One region of the Streptomyces sp. NPDC002018 genome, then DNA from elsewhere that is predicted to be linked to it. Evidence: riboswitches for the same ligand, from Rfam matches in the RefSeq annotation. Region 1 holds a riboswitch; each other region holds the start of a gene.
The links. A riboswitch is a leader RNA that binds a small molecule or an ion and turns the genes downstream of it on or off. The one in region 1 is predicted to bind cyclic di-AMP.
Positions count from the first base shown of each region.

Region 1 (7,733 bases):
TCGGGGCCCCGGTGGCCGGTTCCCTGGCGCTGTGCGTGGGCGGGTTCGCGCTCGCCGCCGCCGCCGGGGCGGCGGCCCTCGTGGTCCCCGGCGGCGCCGGGGTGCGGGAGATCGTGCTCATGGTGGTGCTGACGGTGGATCTTCCCTGGTCGCAGGCGGGGGCGGCGGCCCTGGCGAGCCGGCTCTGCTGCACCGTGACCGAGATCGTCGGCGCCGGGTCCGTCCTGCTGCTGGCCCGCTGGACACCGGGCGGCCGGGCGGCCGCCCCCACCGCCCGGGTCGGGGAGGTGCCCAGTGGTGTCTGACCGGATACGCGCCCATGCCGCGCAGGCGGCCTGGAGCCTGGTGCGCCGTTCGGAGGCCTGGCGGCCCAGGACCTGGCAATCCGGCCGGCGTCCCCTGGCGGCGCGCGGCCCGCTGTTCGGCGTCCCCGCCGACGCGTCGGCACCGGCCGCGTCACTCCCGGTGGCACTGACCGTGGACGACGGGCCCCATCCCCGGTGGACGCCACGGCTGCTGGACGTCCTCGACGCCCATGATGTGCGGGCGACGTTCTTCGTGGTCGGCGCGGAGGCCGCCCGGCATCCCGCGCTCCTGCGGCGCGTCCTGGCCGCGGGACACACCCTCGGCAACCACACCTTCGGCCATCCGCAGCCCTTCGCGGCTCTCCCGCCGCGGCTGATCGCCCAGGAGATCCGGCGCACGCAGCAAGTGGTCGCGGACGAGACCGGATTCACCCCGACCCTCTTCCGCGCCCCCGCCGGCGGATGGTCGCATACCGTGCTGAGTACGGCGCGTGACCACGGACTGACGCCCGTGGACTGGACCGTGGACCCCAAGGACTGGCGTTCACCGCCGGCGGACCGTATCGCGCGGACCGTACGGCGCGCGCGTCGCGGCGACATCATCCTGTGCCACGACGGCGGCGGCGACCGGTCGGCGACCGTGGCCGCCCTCGACACCGCGCTGGCCGAACTCCGCCTGCGGGGCGTGGCGTTCACGCTACTGTGACCGCCGATCTTGCTCGCCGCTTCACTTCTCCGGGGACCGCGCGCAGCGCCGCGGCCCCGGCCGGAACCAGCTAAGGACGCACACCCATGTTGACGACCACCCTGGGCGGACCCGACGGCATCGAGGCGAGCCGCCTCTGCCTGGGAGCACTTCCGTTCGGCAGCTCCGTGGACGAGAAGACCTCGTTCGCCATCCTCGACCGCTTCGTCGAGGCCGGCGGCACCCTGATAGACACCGCCAACAACTATGTGTTCTGGGGCGGTGGCACCAGCGACGAGAGCGAGACCACGGTCGGCCGCTGGCTCGCCTCGCGCGGCACCCGCGACCAGATCGTGCTGGCCACCAAGGGCGGTGCCCGGCCCACCGTGGCCGGGGCGGGGCTCGAATCCGCGGAGGGCCTGTCGGCGGAGGCCGTGCGTACGGCGTTCGAAGGCAGCCTCCGTCGGCTGGGCACCGACCGTGTGGACCTCTACTGGAGCCATGTCGAGGACCGGAATGTGCCGCTGGAGGAGACCGTGGGCGCGCTCGACGCCCTCGTCCAGGAGGGCAAGGCCCGGGTGCTGGGCTGCTGCAACCACGCGACCTGGCGTATCGAGCGGGCGCGGGCCGTCGCCGCGGGCGCGGGCCGGACTCCCTACACCGCTGTCCAGCAGCGCTATTCGTATCTTCAGCCCCGGTTCGACGTGCCCCTTCCCGAGGGCGGCCATGTCCACACCACGCCGGAACTGCTCGACTACGTACGGTCCGAGCCCGACCTGACGCTCTTCGCCTATACGACCCTGCTGTTCGGCGCCTATACGCGTCCCGAGAAGAAACTGCCCAGGGCGTACGACCACCCGGGCACGGCCGCGCGGCTGGAAGCCCTGCGGAAGGTGTCGCGGGAATCCGGTGCGACCCCGAACCAGGTTGTTCTGGCCTGGCTCACCGGCGGAGAGCCCTCGGTCGTCCCGATCGTCGGTGTCAGCAGCGTGGCCCAGCTCGACGAGGCGATCGAGGCGGCGGACCTGGTACTCGACGCGGAACAGCGCGAGGTGCTCGACACGGCCGGATGAGACACGCCGGGATGAGACACGCCCGGATGAGACATGCCGGATGACACACGGCCGGATGAGACCCGGGCCGGGACGCGGTCCCGGTCCGGGACGGCGGGCGGAGGGGACGTTCTCAGGCCCAGGCGGCGAGGGCGCGGAACAGTTCCGGGTCGTCCGGCCGGGAGCCCGCCCAGGCGATATGGCCGTCGGGGCGGATCAGCGCGGCCCGTACGCCGTTCCAGTCGGCCGGGGTCTCGACGAGCGGAGCGGTGTGCACCCTCAGGCCGGGGCGGGGGAGCCCGGCGGGGGGAGTGCCGGGCCGGTCGGTGAGATCGAGCAGGAGCATGCTGTCCGCGCGCAGCAGCGAGAACAGCCCGGCCGGGGAGGAGCCCCCGCGCGAGGAGCCCGCGAGGGCGAGGGCGAGGGCGAGGTCGGGGGCCCGGGTGCCGGTGAGGGGATGGGCGGTGGGTGTGGCCGGCGGGTAGGCGACATGGAGGCCGCTGACGCGCGCGGCGAGATGGTCGTTGAACTCCGGGAGGGCCACGACCAGTTCGCTCAGCAGGGCCCGCAGGTCGAGACCCTCGGCGGTGAACGCCGTCATCAGGGCGACCTGGGCGCGGCTGGTGCGGATGAGGGCGTCTCCGACGGGGTGGCGTTCGGAGTGGTAGGTGTCCAGCAGCGCGTCGGGTGCCCGGCCCCGCAGGACGGCTGCCAGCTTCCAGCCCAGGTTGTGCGCGTCCTGGATGCCCACGTTCATGCCCACACCGCCGGCCGGGAAGTGCTGGTGGGCCGCGTCCCCCGCGAGCAGGGTCCGGCCGTGGCGGTATCTCTCGGCGAGATGGGTGGCGTTCCCGAAGCGTGAGAGCCAGGCCGGGGCGCGCATACCGAAGTCGTGCCCGGCCACCGCGACGGTCCTGCTCCGCAGTTCGTCGAGGGTGAGGTCGCCCGGCCACTCGGCCACGACGTCCCGCGGGGTGACCCCGACCAGCCGGTACAGCCCGCCGGGCAGCCGTACGGCGAGCATGCCGCCGTGCGGGCCGAAGGAGCCGTAGCCGTGCTCCGGCGGACTGTCCAGGACGACATCGCCGAGCCAGCCCACGACGGTGGACGGCGTACCGGGGAAACCGATCCCGGCCGCGGTCCGTACGACGGAACGGGTGCCGTCGCAGCCGACGGCGTACGCGGCCTCCAGCGTGTACGCGCCGTCCGGGCCCGTCACCTCGACGGTCACCGCGTCCGGTCCCTCGTCGAGCCCGGTGACCCGGTGCCCGCGCAGGATCCGGGCACCGAGCTCCCTCGCGTATCCCTCGAACAGCTCCTCGGTCCTGGCCTGCGGAAGCGCCAGCGTATGCGGGAACGGAGTGCGCAGCCGCCGGAAGTCGAGCCGGGCGTCGAGCATCCCGAAGTGGCCGCCGGGGATGGGCACGCCCTCGCCGAGGAACGTCTCGTGCACACCGCGCGAGGCGAGCACTTCGAGCGTACGGGGGTGAACGGTGAGGGCCTTGGAGCGCGTGTCGCGCTCCTCGCGCTCCTCGACGACGGTGACGCTCACTCCGGCGCGCCTCAGCTCGGCGGCGAGCCAGAGTCCGACCGGGCCCGCTCCCGCGACGACGACCTGCTGCTCCATATCTCCTCCTTGGTCACTGACCAATGCCATGGACGCAGTAAACTAGGTCAGTGACCAAGAAGCAAGCGAGCGAGGGGCGCGAGCCGCGCCTGGACCCCGGCGCCGTCGTCGCCGCGGCGCTGGACGTCCTGGAGGAGAAGGGGCTGGACGCCCTGTCCACCCGGGCGGTCGCCGACCGGCTCGGCGTACGGATGAACACCGTCCTCTGGCATGTGAAGAGCAAGGCCCGGCTCCTGGAGCTGATGGCCGACGCGATCGTCGGGACCGTGCCGCTGACCGGTCTGCCCGACGACGCGAACGAGCGGGTACGGGAGCTGGCCCGTCGCTTCCGCCGCGCCCTGCTCGCCCACCGGGACGGAGCCGCGCTCGTGGTCGGCACCTTCGTGGCCGAACCGCACACGCTCCGGTACGCGGAGACGCTGGTCGACGCGCTGCTGAGCGGGGGGAGGGGGGAGCGGGAGGCCGCCTGGACGCTCTGGACGATCGTCTACTTCCTCCTCGGTCTGACCCAGGAGGAGCAGGCGGCCGAGCCGGCCATGGACGAACGCCTGGCCGCGGCCGTCTCCGCCGCGTCCCATCCCTCCCTGCACCGGGTGCTCGCACATCTCGGCGACAGTGCCTACGACCGCCGGGTCGAATTCGCCCTGGACGCGATTCTCACGCACGGGCCAGACGCCCGGAAGGAGTGAGTGGTCGCGCCCTGCCCGGGAGTCCAACTCCGGCTCGCGCGAACGGCGCTGGACGGTCGCGCGGATCGCGGGACGGTCCGGGAGGGGCGGACCGGCGGTCCTGTCGTCCCGCGGGAGGCCGCGGTCCGCTCGCGCGTCCCCCGACGGCCTTCGCCGCACACCGAGTTGATGCCCCGCCTTTCCCCTTTCCCCTGCCTTTCTCCCCGCCGACCGGAAAAGTTACCGGGGGTGTCCATGACCTCAACTCCCAGGAATGCGGCCGTCGATCGGGAAAGGGCCCGGCGCCGTCCGTTCCCCGCACTCCGACGGCCCTGGGGGCGTATTCCATGAGGACGTATGTGCGGTGGACGGTGAGTCCTGAACCGGCGGGCGGAGCGGTGCGGAATAAAAGGGGCCGCCATGGAATTGAGGGAGGCGCGGGAGCGGAACGGCGCATGGATACGGCGTGGACGGGGCGCGGATATCCCCCATTCGAAAAGTAACTATATTGGCTATTTGTCCGTGTTCTCCCCATGGTGCATTTCTCTCGCATTCCTATGGCTTGTCAGTGTTTGTGCGGTCTTGTGGCGCGGGCCATTCCTGTGCGGGCCATGATGTGTGTCACACCGGCGGTGAGCTGCGGTTCTCGCCTTCCCGCCCACTTCGCTCCCAGGGAACGAGAGTTGAGTTCCCCCGCCTCTTCCGCGCCGCCGGATGATTCCCGTACGGATCCGTCCACCGGATTGCCGGTGTGAATTCCGGGCTTGTTTTTCTCCGGGCGTTCCGCCTACGTTCACGTCACTCCGGACGGACCGCCGAATCCTGCCGCCGTCCGGAAACCCCAACCCACTCACCTACGGCAGGAGCGGGGGACCCAGGTAAGGCGCCGGTCCGGAATACGGACCGGCTTGGGGTGAAGCCGTGCGCATATCACGGCCGGGCATCTCCAGCCCGAACCCGACAGCTCACCTCGCAGGCGACGGAGAGGAATGCGTCATGCCCGCACAGGCCAAGCACCGCCGTCCCAGAACCAGCCCGTTCGCCCGAGGTCTCGCCGCCGTCGGCACGGGCGGCGCCGTACTCGCCCTTCCGTTCATCGCCGCGACCGCCGCCGAGGCCGCGCCGTCGGCGCAGAAGGACAGCCCGGCCACCTACTCCGTGGTCGCGGGGGACTCTCTCTCGAAGATCGCGGCCGCACACTCCGTCAGCGGCGGCTGGAAGAAGCTGTACGAGGACAACCGGGAGGCCATCGGCGGCAACCCGGCGCTGATCCGCCCCGGCCTCGAACTGACCCTCGGCGCGCCGTCCGAGGGGGCCGCGCAGGCCGAGCCGGCCGCGCCGCAGACCCCGGCCACCGCGCCGGCCGAGCAGGGAACCGCGCCGGCGACCGCCGAGAACGCGTCGGCCGACACGAGCGGCACCGTCACCCAGGCGGACGCCAAGACGTACACCGACGACCTCGACGGCTGGATCAAGGAGTCGCTGGACATCATGGCCGCGCAGGGCATTCCGGGCAGCTACGACGGCATCTACCGGAACATCATGCGGGAGTCCTCGGGCAACCCGGCGGCCATCAACAACTGGGACTCCAACGCGGCGGCCGGAACCCCGTCCAAGGGCCTGCTCCAGGTCATCGACCCCACGTTCCAGGCCTACCACGTGCCCGGTACGTCGACGGACAGCTTCGACCCGGTCGCCAACATCACCGCCGCGTGCAACTACGCGGCCGACCGGTACGGCTCGATCGACAATGTGAACGGCCCCTACTGACAGGCCCGTCGGCGAGGGTCCGCGCGCACGCCCCACCGACGGGGGCGCGCCCGTGCCCTCGCCGGCGGCCTCCCCCGACGTACCGTCACACCCCCACACGGCCGGACCCGGCCGGGACACCGACCCGTCCCGGCCGGGTCCGGCCGCCGTTCTCCCCGGCGCGCGCCGCCGCCGGCCCCCCGGCTCCCCGGCGCCGCGCCTCACGCGCGGGCCGCTCCGCCGGCGGGCACCGCCGTGCGGGGACGGTCACGTACCCGCGCGAGCAGGGCCGCAGGATCCGGGTCGGTCTGAAGGGCGTTCAGCAGCAGCAGCCACAGATCGTGCAGCGCCTCCTCGATCTGTCGGCGTCCCTCCAGGGCGTCGGAGACGGTGTGCAGTCCGAAGAACGCGCACACGAGTCCGTGCGCGGCCACCTGCGGGGTGACGTCACGCGTGAGTTGCCCCTCCTGGCGGGCCTCTTCGAGCAGCCCGGTGACCGTCTCCAGCCACCCCACGAAAGGCCTCGGCAATGTGGCGTTGATGGCCTTGCGCTCCGCCCAGAGCCGGGCGCCCGCGCGGATGACGACATCGTCCCGGAAAGCCCTCGCCACCTCGAAACTCAGCGCGACCAGTCGCTCCAGCGCCGGGAGTTCGGACGAGCTGTGCCGGTCGATCAGATTCGGCCAGGTCGCGAAATGCTCCTCGACAATGGCCCGCGCGAGATTCTCCTTGCTGGCGTAGTGGAAGTAGATGGCCCCGCTGGTACGGCCGGACTGCGTGCTGATATCGCTGATACTGGTTCCGGCGTAGCCTCGCTCGTCGAACAACTGTGCCGCCACTTCCAGAAGAAACCTCCGCGTTGTTTTCGCCCGAACCTGCTCCACCCGAACCTGCACAAGTACCCCGGATTGCCGTTCCGTTAAATGACAGCAGGCAATGTAGCGGCTTTTACCGCCGGGCGTGGCGGGCTTGGCGCGCCCCGCTCGGACCCTCCCGGCTGGGGTGCGCGGCCACGAAAATTGCGGTGTTCTTGTCGCATGAATACAACGGTTGGTGACGTCGTGCGCGATGTCCGGCCGCTGTCCTGGTCACGCACCGTCGCCCGCGAGATGGTGCACCGGGACTCCGTGGCCGAGGTGCTGCTCACCGACGTGCGGCGGAGCCCGGACGGCGGGTTCGACGCCGCGGCGTCCTGGTCCCGGTCCCATCCGACCTTTCCGCGCGACGGCGCCGATCTGCACAGTCCGCTGATGATCGTCGAGACACTGCGCCAGCTCGGGATCTATATCCCGCTCCGCTATTTCGAGGTCGCGCCCACCGCGCATCTGCTCATCACCGATCTGTTCTTCGAGATCGACCCGTCGGCGGAACCCCGGGCGGTCTCCGGGGCCACCGGTGTGATCTGCCGGGTCCGTGTGAGCGAGGTGCGCCGCGCCGCCGAGGACGGCACGCTCACCGGAGTGCGGCTCGATGTCTCCTTCACCGCCCACGGCGCGGTGTTCGCGCAGGCCGGGGGAGGTGCGCGCGTGATGGACGGCGAACGGTACGGGGCGCTGCGGACGGGCCGCGCGCGGGCCGCCGCACCGGCGGGCGCCCTCGGCCGGATCCGCCCCGACAGCCGCGGGCTGGGGGTGACGGGCGCGCACG
Region 1 covers NZ_JBIASO010000014.1:183,554-191,286, reverse strand. The annotation lists gene ACFYYH_RS23730 (lysylphosphatidylglycerol synthase domain-containing protein) at 1-305, shown strand, start outside; gene ACFYYH_RS23725 (polysaccharide deacetylase family protein) at 298-1,011, shown strand; gene ACFYYH_RS23720 (aldo/keto reductase) at 1,098-2,063, shown strand; gene ACFYYH_RS23715 (FAD-dependent monooxygenase) at 2,176-3,669, opposite strand; gene ACFYYH_RS23710 (TetR/AcrR family transcriptional regulator C-terminal domain-containing protein) at 3,720-4,358, shown strand; cyclic di-AMP (ydaO/yuaA leader) riboswitch at 5,179-5,329, shown strand; gene ACFYYH_RS23705 (transglycosylase SLT domain-containing protein) at 5,334-6,107, shown strand; gene ACFYYH_RS23700 (ScbR family autoregulator-binding transcription factor) at 6,308-6,982, opposite strand; gene ACFYYH_RS23695 (ScbA/BarX family gamma-butyrolactone biosynthesis protein) at 7,124-7,733, shown strand, end outside.

Region 2 (7,733 bases), on a different contig from region 1:
CCCCGAGGGGCACCCGTACCACCACACCCCGATCGGCTCGATGGCCGACCTGGACGCGGCGACCCTGGAGGACGCCCGCGCGTTCTTCCGCACGAACTACGCGCCGAACAACGCGGTGCTCTCGGTCGTCGGTGACATCGACCCCGAGCAGACGCTCGCCTGGGTCGAGAAGTACTTCGGCTCCATCCCGTCCCACGACGGCAAGCAGCCGCCGCGCGACGGCACGCTGCCGGACATCATCGGCGAGGAGCTGCGCCAGGAGGTCCACGAGGAGGTCCCGGCGCGCGCGCTGATGGCCGCCTACCGGCTGCCCCACGACGGCACCCGCGAGTGCGACGCCGCCGATCTGGCGCTCACCGTCCTCGGCGGCGGCGAGTCCTCCCGGCTGCACAACCGGCTGGTGCGCCGGGACAGGACCGCGGTCGCGGCCGGCTTCGGACTGCTGCGCCTGGCGGGCGCCCCCTCCCTCGGCTGGCTCGATGTGAAGACCTCCGGCGGGGTCGAGGTCCCGCAGATCGAGGCCGCCGTCGACGAGGAGCTGGCCCGGCTCGCCGCCGAGGGCCCCACCGCCGAGGAGATGGAGCGGGCCCAGGCCCAGCTCGAACGCGAGTGGCTGGACCGGCTGGGCACGGTCGCCGGCCGCGCCGACGAGCTGTGCAGGTTCGCCGTGCTCTTCGGTGACCCGCAGCTCGCGCTGACCGCCGTCACGCGCGTGCTGGACATCACCGCCGACGAGGTGCGGGCCGTCGCCGCCGCGCGGCTGCGCCCCGACAACCGGGCGGTGCTGGTGTACGAACCGCTCGCCTCCGAGGACGCCGCAGACGCGGCGCACACGGCCGGCGACGAGACCGACGAGCACGAGGGGACGGACCAGTGAGCGACGCTGCCGTGACCATGGACTTCCATCCGCAGCCGACCGCCGGCGAGGCCAGGCCCTGGGCGTTCCCCGCCCCCCGGCGCGGTGCGCTGGACAACGGCCTGACGGTGCTGCGCTGCGACCGCCCGGGACAGCAGGTGGTGGCCGTCGAGATCAACCTCGACGCCCCGCTGGACGCCGAGCCCGAGGGCCTCGACGGGGTCGCCACGATCATGGCGCGGGCGTTCTCCGAGGGCACCGACAAGCACAGCGCGGAGGACTTCGCCGCCGAGCTGGAGCGCTGCGGAGCCACCCTCGACGCGCACGCCGACCACCCGGGGGTACGGATCTCCCTGGAGGTTCCGGTCTCCCGGCTGCCCAAGGCGCTCGGCCTGCTCGCCGAGGCACTGCGCGCCCCCGCCTTCGCGGACAGCGAGGTCGAGCGGCTGGTGCGCAACCGGCTCGACGAGATCCCGCACGAGACCGCCAACCCGGGCCGCCGCGCCGCCAAGCAGCTCTCCAAGGAGCTGTTCCCCGCCTCCTCCCGGATGTCCCGGCCGCGCCAGGGCACCGAGGAGACGGTGGAGCGTATCGACGCCTCGGCCGTCCGCGCCTTCTACGAGGCGCATGTGCGGCCCGCCACGGCCACCGCCGTGGTCGTCGGCGATCTCACCGGCGTCGATCTGGACGAGGTGCTCGCGGAGACCCTCGGCACCTGGACCGGCGACACCGCCGAGCCCCGCCCCGTACCGCCCGTGACCGCCGACGACACCGGCCGCGTGATCATCGTGGACCGGCCGGGGGCGGTCCAGACGCAGCTTCTGATCGGCCGGATCGGGCCCGACCGGCACGACCGGGTCTGGCCCGCGCAGGTGCTCGGCACCTACTGCCTGGGCGGCACGCTGACCTCCCGGCTCGACCGGGTGCTGCGCGAGGAGAAGGGCTACACCTACGGCGTGCGCGCCTTCGGGCAGGTGCTGCGCTCCTCCGCGCCCTCGGAGCCGGGCGGGCCGGCGGGGGCCGCGATGCTCGCCATCAGCGGCTCCGTGGACACCGCGTCCACGGGCCCGGCGCTGGACGACCTCTGGAAGGTGCTGCGCACCCTCGCGGCCGAGGGCCTCACGGACGCCGAGCGCGATGTGGCCGTGCAGAACCTGGTGGGGGTGGCGCCGCTGAAGTACGAGACGGCCGCGTCCGTCGCGGCGACGCTGGCCGACCAGGTCGAGCAGCATCTCCCGGACGACTTCCAGGCGCGGCTGTACGCACGCCTGGCCGAGACGGGCACGGTCGAGGCGACGGCCGCGGCCGTCAGCGCCTTCCCGGTGGACCGGCTCGTCACCGTGCTCGTCGGGGACGCCGAGCAGATCAAGGAGCCGGTCACGGCGCTCGGAATCGGCGACGTGACGGTCGTCTCCGGCTGACGCTCCCGGCCGCCGCTCGCGGTGACCCGGTTGATCCGCCCGGTAGTCCGGTAGTCCGGTAGTCCGGTAAGCCAGGCAGCCGGATAAGCCGACAACCCCGGCCGCCCGACAACCCGGCAAAGAGAATCCTTCTGTGAGACAAACCCCGGCGACAACGGTCGCCGGGGTTTCCTCATATGTCCGCTTTAGTGCGGAGGTTGCCTGTCTGCCCTGTGGTGTGCGCTACAAAACGCCCTGTCCATTTGGTGATTGAAAGACGAGCCGCTTAGCGTCGGTCCGGCTGTTCGCCAGTACCCCGCCGCGACCGCGGCACCGGACAGTCATCGCCGAGTCCCCGTCAGGCGCGAGCCCGGGGAGCCGGGGACCCACACGCAGTCCCCGGGGTGAATCGGACGCCTCGGCGCACACCCGCGCGGAGGGGCCCGTAGGAGACCTTCCTTGCTCCGAACCCGTCAGCTGACCCGGTAGGCGAGAAGGAAGGAAAGGATCAACCGCTCTATGGCGTTCACCCGTGCCACCGGGAAGCACCGTGCCCGCAGCCGCCGGACCCGCAGGGGCATGAGCGCCGCCGGCGCCGCGACGCTCACCGCGACCGGTGTCCTCGGCGCCCTGGCCGCCCCGGCGCATGCCGCCGGGCCGGACACCCGGGCCGCGGGCCGGCCAGGACTGGCCCAGGCCCTGGTCGTCGGAGACTCGCTCGCCGACGCGATCGACGCCCAGGCGGCGGCCCAGCGACACGCCGCCGCGCGGGCCAGGGCGAAGGCCACGGCCCACCGCGCGGCCGAGGCCCGCGCCAAGGAGATCCGCGCGGAGAAGCAGCGCGCGGCCCGCGCCGCCGAGCGCCGGCGCCTGGCCGCCTTCCGGCTCCCCGTGGCCGGCTCGTACGTGACCACCGGCTACCGGACCGGCGGCTCGCTCTGGTCCTCAGGCAGCCACTCGGGTGTCGACTTCCACGCCGCCTCCGGCACCCCCGTCGTGGCCGTCGGCGCGGGCACCGTCGTCGAGGCCGGCTGGGGCGGCTCGTACGGCAACAACATCGTGCTCAGGATGAACGACGGCACCTACACCCAGTACGGTCATCTCTCCTCGATCGCCGTGTCCGCCGGGCGGACCGTCGTCCCGGGACAGCGCATCGGTCTCTCCGGCGCGAGCGGCAACGCGACCGGACCGCATCTCCACTTCGAGGCCAGGACGGGCCCGGAGTACGGCTCCGACATGGACCCCGTGGCCTATCTGCGCGCGCACGGTGTGAACGTCTGACCGAAGCCCCCGCTGGCCAAAAGATATCTATTGATTCCGGGCACCCATCGGAAATCCGCGTTGATTGCAATAGAGTCACGGAACAGGCGTCGATCGGCAGCGTTTCGCGCGGATTAAGTCGGAGGTTCGGACATGCGCATTCCCGCGCACTCGGTATGCACGGCGATCCGCGACGACATTGTCTCCGGTGTATTCGAACGGGGCAGCCGGCTCACCGAGGAGCAGTTGGCCCGGCGCTACGGCGTCTCCCGGGTCCCGGTGCGAGAGGCCCTGCGCACGCTGGAGTCCGAGGGCTTCGTGACCACCCGCCGCCATGTCGGCGCGTGTGTGGCCGAGCCCACGGACCAGGAGGCGGCCGATCTCCTGGAGGTGCGGCAGCTCCTGGAGCCGCTCGGCGCGGCACGCGCGGCCCAGCGCCGTACGGAGGCCCATCTCAAGGTGCTCCGTGGCCTGGTCAGACTGGGGCAGGAGCGGGCCAGGCGGGGCCAGGGCGAGGATCTGCGCTCGCTCGGCGCCTGGTTCCACGAGACCCTCGCCCAGGCGTCGGGGAGCCCGGCGCTCACCGCCCCGCTCACCCAGCTCCGGCACAAGATCGCCTGGATGTATGTGGTCGACCAGCCCGCGCATCCCGTGGAGTCCTGGGCGGAGCACGGCGCGATCGTGGACGCGGTGGCGCGCGGCGACGCGGAGCGCGCGCGGTCCCTGACCGCCCTGCACGCGGAGCGTACGGCGGCTGTGCACCGGCTGCGCCGTACCGAGCGCGGCCGGGAAAAGGTGAGGGTTTCGCAACATGCCGTAAACACCGCGAGTGCTCGCACTTAACATTCTCGCCGTATACAAAGAAATGAAAAAGAGCGACCTATTCTTCGCTGCCCGCATGCAAAGAACGAGCCGCGGTGCGCTGAATTCAGCACACCGCGGCTTCGTCGTGCGGAATAGCGGCCGACGGTTCGGCGGCTGCCGGACCGTGGGGCCGTCCGTACGTTCAGACCGTCTCGGGCAGCTCGTCCAGGCCCTCGGCGACCAGCTTCGCCAGCCGGTCCAGAGCGGCGTCCGCGCCGTCCGCGCCGGAGGCCAGTACGACCTCCTCACCGCCCCGCGCGCCCAGCCCGAGGACGGCGAGCATCGACGCGGCGTTGACGGGGCTGCCGCCGGCCTTCGCGATCGTCACGGGGACGCCGGCGGCCGTGGCGGCACGGACGAAGATGGACGCGGGACGGGCGTGCAGCCCCTCGGCCCAGCCGACATTGACGCGGCGCTCAGCCATGGTGTTGCCCTTCAAGTCTCAAAAGTCTGAAAAACGGTGTCCGGCCCAGGCTCTCATGGTGCGCCGAGTGCCCCCGTCCCGGGCCCGGCGGGCCCCCGCCGCCGTAGGCTTTGGCCATGGAGACGCCGCCGGACCATGCGTACCCCGGTCACTGGGAAGCGGACGTGGTGCTGCGGGACGGGGGCACCGCCCGGATCAGGCCCATCACCACCGACGACGCGGAGCGGCTGGTCAGCTTCTACGAGCAGGTGTCCGACGAGTCGAAGTACTACCGGTTCTTCGCCCCCTACCCGCGCCTCTCCGCGAAGGACGTCCACCGGTTCACCCACCACGACTATGTGGACCGGGTGGGGCTCGCGGTGACGGTGGGCGGCGAGTTCATCGCGACCGTACGGTACGACCGCATCGACGACCGGGGAGGGCCCGCGTCCGCGCCCGCCGACGAGGCGGAGGTCGCGTTTCTCGTCCAGGACGCGCATCAGGGGCGCGGGGTCGCCTCCGCCCTGCTCGAACACATCGCGGCGGTCGCCCGCGAGCGGGGGATCCGGCGCTTCGCGGCGGAGGTGCTGCCCGCCAACACCAAGATGATCAAGGTGTTCCGGGACGCCGGGTACACCCAGAAACGCAGCTTCGAGGACGGCTCCGTACGGCTCACGCTCGATCTCGAACCGACCGCGGAGTCGCTGGCGGTCCAGCGGGGCCGTGAGCAGCGGGCGGAGGCCCGATCGGTGCAGCGGCTGCTCGCGCCGGGCTCGGTCGCCGTCGTCGGCACCGGGCGCGCGCCCGGCGGGGTCGGCCGGACGGTCCTGCGGAATCTGCTCGCCGGGGGCTTCACCGGCCGGGTGTACGCGGTGAACCGGGCCTTCGGCGAGGACAGGACCGAGTGCGACGGGGTCCCCGCCGTGCAGGCCGTCGCCCGGATCGGTGAACCGGTCGATCTCGCGGTGGTGGCCGTACCCGCCGAACGGGTGCCCGAGGCGGTCGCGGACTGCGGTGAACACGGCGTACGGGGGCTGGTGGTCCTCTCCGCCGGCTACGCGGAGAGCGGCCCCGAGGGCAGGGAGCGGCAGCGCGCGCTGGTCCGGCAGGCCCGTTCGTACGGCATGCGGATCATCGGACCGAACGCCTTCGGGATCATCAACACCGCCGGTGCCGTACGGCTGAACGCGTCGCTCGCGCCCCAGCCGCCCGAGCGGGGGCGCATCGGCCTCTTCACCCAGTCGGGCGCGATCGGGATCGCGCTGCTCTCCGGACTCCACCGGCGCGGCGCGGGCCTGTCGTCCTTCGTCTCCGCGGGCAACCGCGCGGACGTCTCGGGCAACGACATCCTCCAGTACTGGTACGAGGACCCGGACACCGATGTCGCCCTGCTCTATCTCGAATCGATCGGCAATCCGCGCAAGTTCACCCGGCTCGCCCGGCGCACAGCGGCGGTGAAGCCGATCGTGGTGGTCAAGGGCGCGCGCCACAGCGGCAGCACACCGCCGGGCCACGCGGTCCCGGTCACCCGTATCCCGGACGCGACGGTCTCGGCGCTGATGCGGCAGGCCGGGGTGATCCGGGTCGACACGGTCACCGAACTGGTCGACGCGGGGCTGCTGCTGGCCCACCAGCCGCTGCCGGCGGGGCCGCGCGTCGCGATCCTCGGCAACTCCGAGTCGCTCGGCCTGCTCACCTATGACGCCTGCCTCACCGAGGGCCTGCGCCCGCTCCCGCCCAGGGACCTCACGACGGCGGCGACCCCGACGGACTTCCGGGTGGCGCTCTTGGACGCCCTCTCCGACGACGCGTGCGACGCGGTCGTGGTGACCGCGATCCCGCACGTGGGGGAGACGGGCACGCTCGACCCCACCAACGGGGGCGCGCTGGGCAGCGCCCTCCGGGAAGCGGCGGCCGACGCGCCGTCGAAGCCGGTGGCGGTGGTCCATGTGGAGATCGGCGGCCTCCTGGAAGCCCTCGTACCCGCGCCGGCCCCCGCCCCGAACGGCGCCGCCACCCGCCCCGCGGCCCCCGAAGGCGCGGCCCCCGGCGCAACGCCCGGTCCGCCGTCCGCGGCTCCCGGCTCCGTGGCTCCGGCCTCCCCGGCTCCCGCGTCGGCCGGCCCGGCGGGGCCCTCAGGCGTGTGCGGGAGCGGGCCGGAGAGCCCCGGGGCCGGTGCGCGGATTCCCGCGTACCCCGCCGCCGAGCGGGCCGTACGGGCGCTGGCCGAGGCCGTACGGTACGCACGGTGGCGGCGGGAGGCCGGGCAGCCCGGGAAGGTCCCCGAGTCCCTCGACGACGTCATCGACCAGGTCGGGGCGGCCGCCCTGATCGACCGGCTGCTCGGCGAGGGCGCCGATCCGCGCGGGACGCGGCTCGCCCCCGCCGACGCGCACGAGCTGCTCGCCCTGTACGGCGTCTCCGTACGGCCCACGCTGCCCGCGCCCGACGCGGACTCCGCCGCGGGCGCCGCCGCCCGGCTCGGCTACCCCGTCGCGCTGAAGACGACCGCGCCGCATCTACGCCACCGCGCCGACCTCGGCGGCGTACGGCTCGACCTCGCCGACGAGGCACAACTGCGCCTCGCCTACCGCGAGCTGACCGAAGCGCTCGGCGGCCCCGACGAGCTGAAGCCCGTCGTCCAGGCGATGGTCCCGCGCGGGGTGGACACCGTCGTACGCGCCGCCATCGACGCGGCCGCCGGGGCCGTCCTCTCCTTCGGACTGGCCGGCGCGCCCTCCGAACTGCTCGGCGACCTCGCCCACCGGCTCGTACCCGCCACCGACCGCGACGCGGCCGATCTGATCCGCTCCATCAGGACGGCCCCCCTGCTGTTCGGCTGGCGCGGCTCCACCCCCGTCGACACCCCTGCCCTGGAGGAGCTGCTCCTGCGGGTGTCCCGGCTGGTGGACGACCACCCCGAGATCGTCTCCGTCACCCTGGAACCCGT
Region 2 covers NZ_JBIASO010000022.1:27,687-35,419, reverse strand. The annotation lists gene ACFYYH_RS28900 (M16 family metallopeptidase) at 1-877, shown strand, start outside; gene ACFYYH_RS28895 (M16 family metallopeptidase) at 895-2,277, shown strand; cyclic di-AMP (ydaO/yuaA leader) riboswitch at 2,592-2,762, shown strand; gene ACFYYH_RS28890 (M23 family metallopeptidase) at 2,776-3,537, shown strand; gene ACFYYH_RS28885 (GntR family transcriptional regulator) at 3,670-4,359, shown strand; gene ACFYYH_RS28880 (HPr family phosphocarrier protein) at 4,523-4,804, opposite strand; gene ACFYYH_RS28875 (GNAT family N-acetyltransferase) at 4,921-7,733, shown strand, end outside.
Region 2: it holds a riboswitch for cyclic di-AMP, as region 1 does, so the genes downstream of both, ACFYYH_RS28890 (M23 family metallopeptidase) here and ACFYYH_RS23705 (transglycosylase SLT domain-containing protein) in region 1, are expected to answer to the same signal.

Region 3 (7,733 bases), on a different contig from region 1:
TGAACCGCCCTTCGGCCCGCCATGTCCTGCCCGAGTTCACCGAGCGGACAGCCGGCGGGACCCGCACCCTCGATCCGTACTCCAAGCTGCTGGAGGAGCGGATCGTCTTCCTCGGCACCGCGGTCGACGACACCGCGGCCAATGATGTGATCGCGCAGTTCCTCCATCTCGAGTACGCGGCGCCCGACCGGGACATCTGCCTCTACATCAACTCGCCCGGCGGCTCCCTCAGCGCCATGTCCGCGATCTACGACACGATGCAACTCGTCACCTGCGACGTGGAGACGACCTGCCTCGGCCAGGCCGCCTCGACCGCGGCGGTCCTGCTGGCGGCCGGCACCCCGGGCAAGCGGATGGCGCTGCCCGGAGCCCGGGTCGTCATCGAGCAGCCCGCCATCGAGGAGCCCGTCCGGGGCCAGCCGTCCGATCTGATGATCCATGCGGAGGAACTGCTGCGGCAGCGGAGCATGCTCGCGTCCCTGCTCGTACGGCACACCGGCCGGAGCGAGGAGCGAATCGCCGGGGACATCGAGCGGGCCAGGGTCTTCGCCGCGGCCGACGCGAAGGCGTACGGTCTGGTCGACCACGTGGTCCAGAACCGCAAGACGTCCCTCGGCAGGCCGGCCCCCAGCGCGGCACACCCCTTCGGCTCCCCCGGTGGGCGGTGACACGCCGATGCTGCCACCGGAGCTTCCTCCGCTGCCCGCGCTGACCCGCGCCGAGGGCGATCTCGTCGACAGCTTTCTCCAGATCCTCGATCTGCTGGGGCGGATCAACCCGGCGCGCGGCACGGACACCTACGGCGCACTGCGCGCGGCCCAGGCGCTGCCCGCGCAAGCGGTCGCACTACGGGACGCGCTGACGGCGATGCATCTGCGCGGTGAGACCGAACTGCACGCCACGACCCTCGCCCGCGCCCTGCGGGTACTTGACGGGGAGCGACGCGCCGGGCGCGTCACCATGCCGCCCGAAGACACGACATGAGCCCGTGTCTGTTCCCGTATGGACGCGTCCGTACGGGAACGGCTCGGCCTTTCGGGGTATGGATCTTCTGGACGCGCCGGGGGACGCAAGTTGCGCGAAGTGGCCGGGCACGGGAAGCGCGGCCCAACTCCCGCGCAGGTACGGGCCTCATCAGGCCTCGGACCCCCGGCCCGACACACCGCTCCGCCACCCGTACGGATCAGACGTGACGAACTTCACATATCCTCGTTTCGCCTCGGAAATCATCTGATAACGAGTCAAGATCCGTGGGACGACAAGCCCCCGCCACCCCCGGCGGGGCGGTCCGGGCGGACGCCGAGTCCTGCCGCCGTTCCGGATGTCTGGTCGACAGAAGTGGATCGGCAGGAGTGGAGGACCCGAGCAGTACGGGACGGCCGTGTACGCGTGTATGGCCGTTCCTTGGGGTGAAGCCGCTGACGCGGCCGGGCATCTTCGCCTGTCCGAACCCGACAGGTCATCCTTCACAGGCGGCTGACGAAGGGTTGCGCATGAATGCGCAGACATATGTCCCGTCTCTGCTCTCCCGGGCCGGTGCCGTATCGGTCCTCACCCTCGCGACGGTCGGGGGCACCATACTGGCCCCCGGCGCGACGACCGAGGCCCATGCCGCCGCACGTGCCGTCAAGGCGCTCCGCGTGGCCGCCTCCAAGGAAGGCTCTCCGTACCAGTGGGGGGCCACCGGACCCCATCGCTTCGACTGCTCGGGCCTGACGCTCTACTCGTTCAAGAAGGCGGGCAAGAAGCTCCCGCGCACCGCTCAGCAGCAGTACAACAGAACCCGCCATGTCTCGGCCTCCCACCGGCGCAAGGGCGACCTGGTGTTCTTCCACTACGGAAGTTACGTCTACCACGTCGGCATCTACGCGGGCCGCGGGAAGATCTGGCACTCGCCGAAGACCGGTGCCCTGGTGAGGCTCGAACGGATCTGGACCCGGAATGTCCTGTACGGCCGGGTGAACTGAGCGCGGTACGCCTGGACCGGCCGGTGCGCGCCCTGCCGGTCCAGCACGGCCCACAGCACGGCCGACCCGCGCGGGCCGGCCCACGGAACACCGTCACACCGAATACACCGGATACACCGGACGGTCCGAACGGTCCGGACGGTCCGGCCCGGACGACGGGACCGGACGGAACACACGCCGCCGGTGCACACCGGCACACGGAACACACGCGGCCCGCGGTGGGCCGCAGCGGAACACGACCGTTCCGTCCCCCACCGGCAGGGGACGGAACGCCCCTTGGGCGCCGCCGGCCGGCGCCCGGGACTCACGCGGCCCGTCCCAGGCCGCAACGGAACACCCCGTGTCCCGTCCCTCGCGGGGCGGGACACGGCACACCGTTCGGCCGCGCCCGGCCCGTCCCCGGCCGGGCGCGGTCGGGCGCGGCCGGGCGCGGTCGGGTCAGCTCTGGACGGGGACCGTCCAGGGCAGTGCGATCCAGACCGTCTTGCCGCCCTCCGCGGTCGGCGTGACGGACACGGCCCCGCCGCCCTCCAGGGCCAGCCAGCGGACGATCACCATGCCCCGGCCGTTGTCCTGCTGCGCCGCCACCGGCAGCCGCTGCGGCCAGCTCGGGTGGCTGTCGGTGACACCGACACGGAGCTGTTCGTCCCGGTCGAGCGCGATCTCGACGGTGAACGTGGGCGACTGGCCGAAGGTGTGCTGCACCGCGTTGGTGGCGAGTTCGGAGACGATCAGCCGGACCGTGTCGGCCGTCTCGGCGTCCCCCGGCAGGCCCCACTCCCTCAGCAGGTCGGCGACATATCTTCTCGCCGCCGGTACCGACGCGGGATCGCTCGGCAGCGTGATGGATGCTTCCTGATGGTCTGCCATGGCGACGCCGTCCCTTTCCCGCCCGGACCTGACTCCGGCGCAGTGCGGATGCCTGCGTGGACGGCCTCGGACTGTGCTCAGCGTGCCACTCATCCTGCCGTTCACACGGGCCATCCACCGAGATCTGCATATATCTGTCGCTCGAAGTGGTGAACTCTGCTACGCGAGACCGTATTTGGGCGGCGAAAAGATAACTTCTCCGCCGCGGCGCACTGGGCGCGTACGAGACGCTTACCGGAGAGGGCCGGGGAAGGGATTTATCATGCGGCATATTCCGGCGGTACGCCGACGCAGGCTCGGGGAGGAATTGCGCAGGCTGCGCCAGCGGGCGGGACTGACGAGCGGGGAGACCGCGCGGCTGCTCGGCTGGCACCAGTCGAAGGTGAGCCGGATCGAGACGGGTGTCAGCGGGGTGAAGGACGAGGACCTGGTGGCGCTACTCGACGCCCTGGGGATCACCGATCCGCAACTGCGCACCCTGCTCGGCGCCCTGGCGGGCATCACGGACGGCGGGCCGGGGTGGTGGAAGGCGTACGGCGGGGTGATCCCGCCCCGGTACCGGGACTTCATCAGCCTGGAGTCACAGGCCTCCACGGCCCGTACGCTGGAGACCTCGGTGGTGCCGGGGCTGCTCCAGACACCCGACTACGCGCGGGCGGTGACCAGGGCGGCGCTGGTCGGTCTGCCCGCCACGACGGTCGACTCCCTGGTCGAGGTGCGGCTCGCCCGCCAGGAGGTGCTGCACTCCGCGACCCCGCTCGAACTGCACGCGGTGCTGGACGAGGCCGTGCTGCGGCGCGAGGTGGGCGGACCCGGGGTGATGCGGGGCCAATTACGGCGTCTGTCCGAGGTGGCCCGGCTTCCGCAGGTCTGTCTCCAGGTACTTCCGTTCACCGCGGGCGGCTATGTCGGGCTCACAGGTCCTTTCGTTGTCTTCTCCTTCCCGCACATTACTGATCTGGATTTGGTCGTTCTCGACCATTTGACGAATAGCCTCTATCTGGAGCGGAAAGAAGACCTCGAGGCGTACGGCGCCGCGTTCCGCACGATGCAGGCGCATGCCCTCCCGCCCCAGGAATCATTGGATCTCATCGCCGGGATCGGCGACGGCGCGTAGGGAGCATCATGTCCGCTTACCTCGCACAGCCCCCTGTCCAGACTCCATCCTCCATCCCCCACACACACCACTCTCCTCCGACGACTTCCCCGGTAACAGCCGTGGCCCCGGCCGCCGTCTGGCGGCGCAGCAGCCACAGCACGGGGGCGAACAACTGCGTCGAGTCCGCGCGCACCGGCGCGGATGTACTCGCCGTACGGGACTCCAAGAACGTGACACGGCCTCATCTCTCGTTCTCCGCGGCCGCGTGGACGTCCTTCGTCGCCTCTCTGCGGGAGGAGACATTCACCGACTGACCGTGGCACCCGCTCGGTTCGTTCCGCCCGCTCAGCCGTGTCCTTCCGGCCGGTTCCCTCCGGCCGGGCGGACACTCAGGCCGCGGTCGCGCCCACGGGCGCGGCCGCGGTGATCGTCCGTACCGCCGCGCCGATCTGATCGTCCGTCAGATCGGCACGCGCGGTGAGCCTGATCCGGGAGATGCCGTCGGGCACCGACGGCGGGCGGAAACAGCCCACGGCCAGCCCCCCGGTCCGGCAGTCGGCCGCCCAGCGCACGGCCGCCTCCGGTGACGGCGCCTGTACGGAGACGACGGCGGCGTCCGGTGGCGCGACGGTCAGGCCCGCGCCGGTCAGCCGCCGGTGCAGCGTACGGGCGACCTCGCGCGCGCGGTCCGCCCTGCCGGGCTCCCCGCGCAGCAGCCGCAGACTCGCCAGCGCGCCGCCCACCGCCGCCGGTGCCAGCCCCGTGTCGAAGATGAACGTCCGCGCGGCGTTGACGAGATGCTCGACGACCCGGGCCGGGCCGAGCACCGCACCGCCCTGGCTGCCCAGGGACTTGGAGAGGGTCAGGGTGGCGACCACACCGGCCGTCCCCGCGATCCCCTCGGCGTGTGCCGTGCCCCGCCCTCCCTCGCCGAGCACACCCAGACCGTGCGCGTCGTCGACCAGGAGGGCGGCTCCCCCGGTACGGCAGATTCCGGCCAGTTCCGCCAGCGGCGCGGCGTCGCCGTCCACCGAGAACACCGCGTCGCTCACCACCAGCGCCCGCCGCCCCGGGTGCGCTTCGAGTGTCTTGCGTACGGCGCCGGGCTCCGCGTGCGGTACGACCACGGTCTCGGCGCGCGAGAGCCGGCAGCCGTCCACGATGGAGGCGTGGTTGCCCGCGTCGGAGACCAGCAGGGAGTCACGGGCCGTCAGCGCGGTGAGGGCGGCGAGATTGGCCGCGTAGCCGGAGGAGAGGACGAGCGCGGCCTCGAAACCGCAGAACGCGGCGAGTTCACGCTCCAGTTCGGTGTGCAGCTCCGTGCTGCCGGTGACCAGCCGGGAGCCGGTGGCCCCCGCACCCCAGCGGCGGGCGGCGTCCGCCGCCGCACCGGTCACCGCGGGATGACGGGCGAGCCCCAGATAGTCGTTGCTCGCCAGATCCAGCAGGGCGGAGTCGGCGGGGCGCGGGCGGAGCGTACGGACCAGGCCCGCCCTCTCACGGCGGCGCGCCTCGTCGTCGGTCCAGTCGAAGGGATCCTGCGCCATGGTGCGGTCCTTTTGTAGGGTGCGCACAGACTTTAACCGTGGCCGGACCGGGTCAGGATGTGGCCATGCACACACTTCGTTCCGGTGGTGTTGTCGTGTTCCTCCCTGGCTTCGCGACGCTCGCATAGGCCAGGATCGGCATCATGGACCTGCTGAAGACGCTGGTGGAGAAGGGCCTGCGGCGCGAGCCGCCGACCCGCGAAGAAGCCCTCGCCGTACTGGCGACCTCCGACGACGATCTGCTCGACGTGGTGGCCGCGGCCGGGAAGGTGCGCCGCCAGTGGTTCGGGCGGCGGGTGAAACTCAACTATCTGGTCAATCTGAAGTCCGGTCTGTGCCCCGAGGACTGCTCGTACTGCTCGCAGCGGCTCGGATCGACGGCGGAGATCCTCAAGTACACCTGGCTCAAGCCCGAAGAGGCGTCGAAGGCCGCGGCGGCCGGTGTGGCGGGCGGGGCGAAGCGCGTCTGTCTGGTGGCGAGCGGACGCGGACCGACGGACCGTGATGTCGACCGGGTGTCCCGCACGATCGAGGCGATCAAGGAGCAGAACGAGGGCGTCGAGGTGTGCGCCTGTCTCGGGCTGCTCTCGAACGGGCAGGCGGAGCGGCTGCGCGCGGCGGGCGCCGACGCGTACAACCACAACCTCAACACGTCCGAGAGCACGTACGGGGACATCACCACCACCCACACCTACGCCGACCGGGTCGACACCGTGCGGCAGGCGCAGGCCGCCGGGCTGTCCGCCTGTTCCGGTCTGATCGCCGGTATGGGGGAGAGCGACGCGGACCTGGTGGATGTGGTCTTCTCGCTGCGCGCGCTCGACCCGGACTCGGTCCCGGTCAACTTCCTGATCCCGTTCGAGGGCACCCCGCTGGCGAAGGAGTGGAACCTCACCCCGCAGCGCTGTCTGCGCATTCTGGCGATGACCCGGTTCGTCTGCCCGGACGTGGAGGTCAGGCTCGCGGGCGGGCGTGAGGTGCATCTGCGCTCGATGCAGCCGCTCGCGCTCCATCTCGTCAACTCGATCTTCCTCGGTGACTACCTCACCAGTGAGGGCCAGGAGGGCAAGGCCGACCTGGAGATGATCGCGGACGCGGGCTTCGAGGTGGAGGGCGCGGACACCACGACGCTTCCCGAGCACCGGGCGGGCGGCTGCGGGCCGTGCGGCGGCGAGTCCGAGGCGGGCGCTTGCGGCACGGCGGTGCCGGAGCGTACGGCCGCGGCGGCCGCCGGGCAGGCCCCGCCCGCGGCGGGCGATCCCGCGGCGCGTACGGATCTGGTCGCCGTACGCCGTCGGGGCGCCGGTACGGATCTGGCGCCCAATGCCTGAGCTGTCCCCGGCCGACCTGCTGGCCCTGGACCGGGCCCATGTCTGGCACCCGTACGGCCCGATGCCGGGCCGTGTGGAGCCGCTGGTCGTGGAGTCCGCGTCCGGGGTCCGGCTCCGGCTCGCCCAACCCGTCGAGGGGCAGAGCGAGTTGATCGACGGCATGGCGTCCTGGTGGTCGGCGGTCCATGGCTACAACCACCCGGAGCTGAACGCGGCGGCGCGTGGTCAGCTCGACCGGATGAGCCATGTGATGTTCGGCGGGCTCACCCACGAGCCCGCCGTACGGCTGGCCTCGCTGCTGGTGGAGATCACACCCGAGCCGCTGCGCCATGTCTTCCTCTCCGACTCGGGCTCGGTGGCGGTCGAGGTCGCCGCGAAGATGTGCCTCCAGTACTGGCGCTCGCTGGGACGTCCGGAGAAGCGGCGGCTGCTCACCTGGCGGGGCGGCTACCACGGGGACACCTGGACACCGATGTCGGTGTGCGACCCCGACGGCGGTATGCACGAGCTGTGGTCGGGGGTGCTGCCGCGGCAGATCTTCGCCGGGGCGCCGCCGGCCGCGTACGAGGAGACATACGCGGAGAGCCTGCGCACACTGATCGCCCGGCACGCGAAGGAACTGGCGGCGGTCATCGTCGAGCCGGTGGTACAGGGAGCGGGCGGGATGCGCTTCCACTCCCCCGAGTATCTGCGGGTGCTCCGGGAAGCGTGCGACACACACGGCGTCCTGCTCGTCTTCGACGAGATCGCGACCGGATTCGGGCGTACGGGCACGCTCTTCGCCGCCGAACAGGCCGGTGTCTCCCCCGATGTGATGTGTCTGGGCAAGGCGCTGACCGGGGGCTATCTCTCCATGGCGGCGACGCTGTGCACCTCGCGGGTGGCCGACGGCATCTCGCGCGGAGAGGTCCCCGTACTG
Region 3 covers NZ_JBIASO010000008.1:247,531-255,263, forward strand. The annotation lists gene ACFYYH_RS15950 (ATP-dependent Clp protease proteolytic subunit) at 1-668, shown strand, start outside; gene ACFYYH_RS15955 (hypothetical protein) at 676-984, shown strand; cyclic di-AMP (ydaO/yuaA leader) riboswitch at 1,301-1,491, shown strand; gene ACFYYH_RS15960 (C40 family peptidase) at 1,494-1,967, shown strand; gene ACFYYH_RS15965 (ATP-binding protein) at 2,406-2,837, opposite strand; gene ACFYYH_RS15970 (helix-turn-helix domain-containing protein) at 3,100-3,954, shown strand; gene ACFYYH_RS15975 (DUF397 domain-containing protein) at 4,056-4,250, shown strand; gene ACFYYH_RS15980 (8-amino-7-oxononanoate synthase) at 4,326-5,483, opposite strand; gene bioB (biotin synthase BioB) at 5,627-6,814, shown strand; gene ACFYYH_RS15990 (adenosylmethionine--8-amino-7-oxononanoate transaminase) at 6,807-7,733, shown strand, end outside.
Region 3: it holds a riboswitch for cyclic di-AMP, as region 1 does, so the genes downstream of both, ACFYYH_RS15960 (C40 family peptidase) here and ACFYYH_RS23705 (transglycosylase SLT domain-containing protein) in region 1, are expected to answer to the same signal.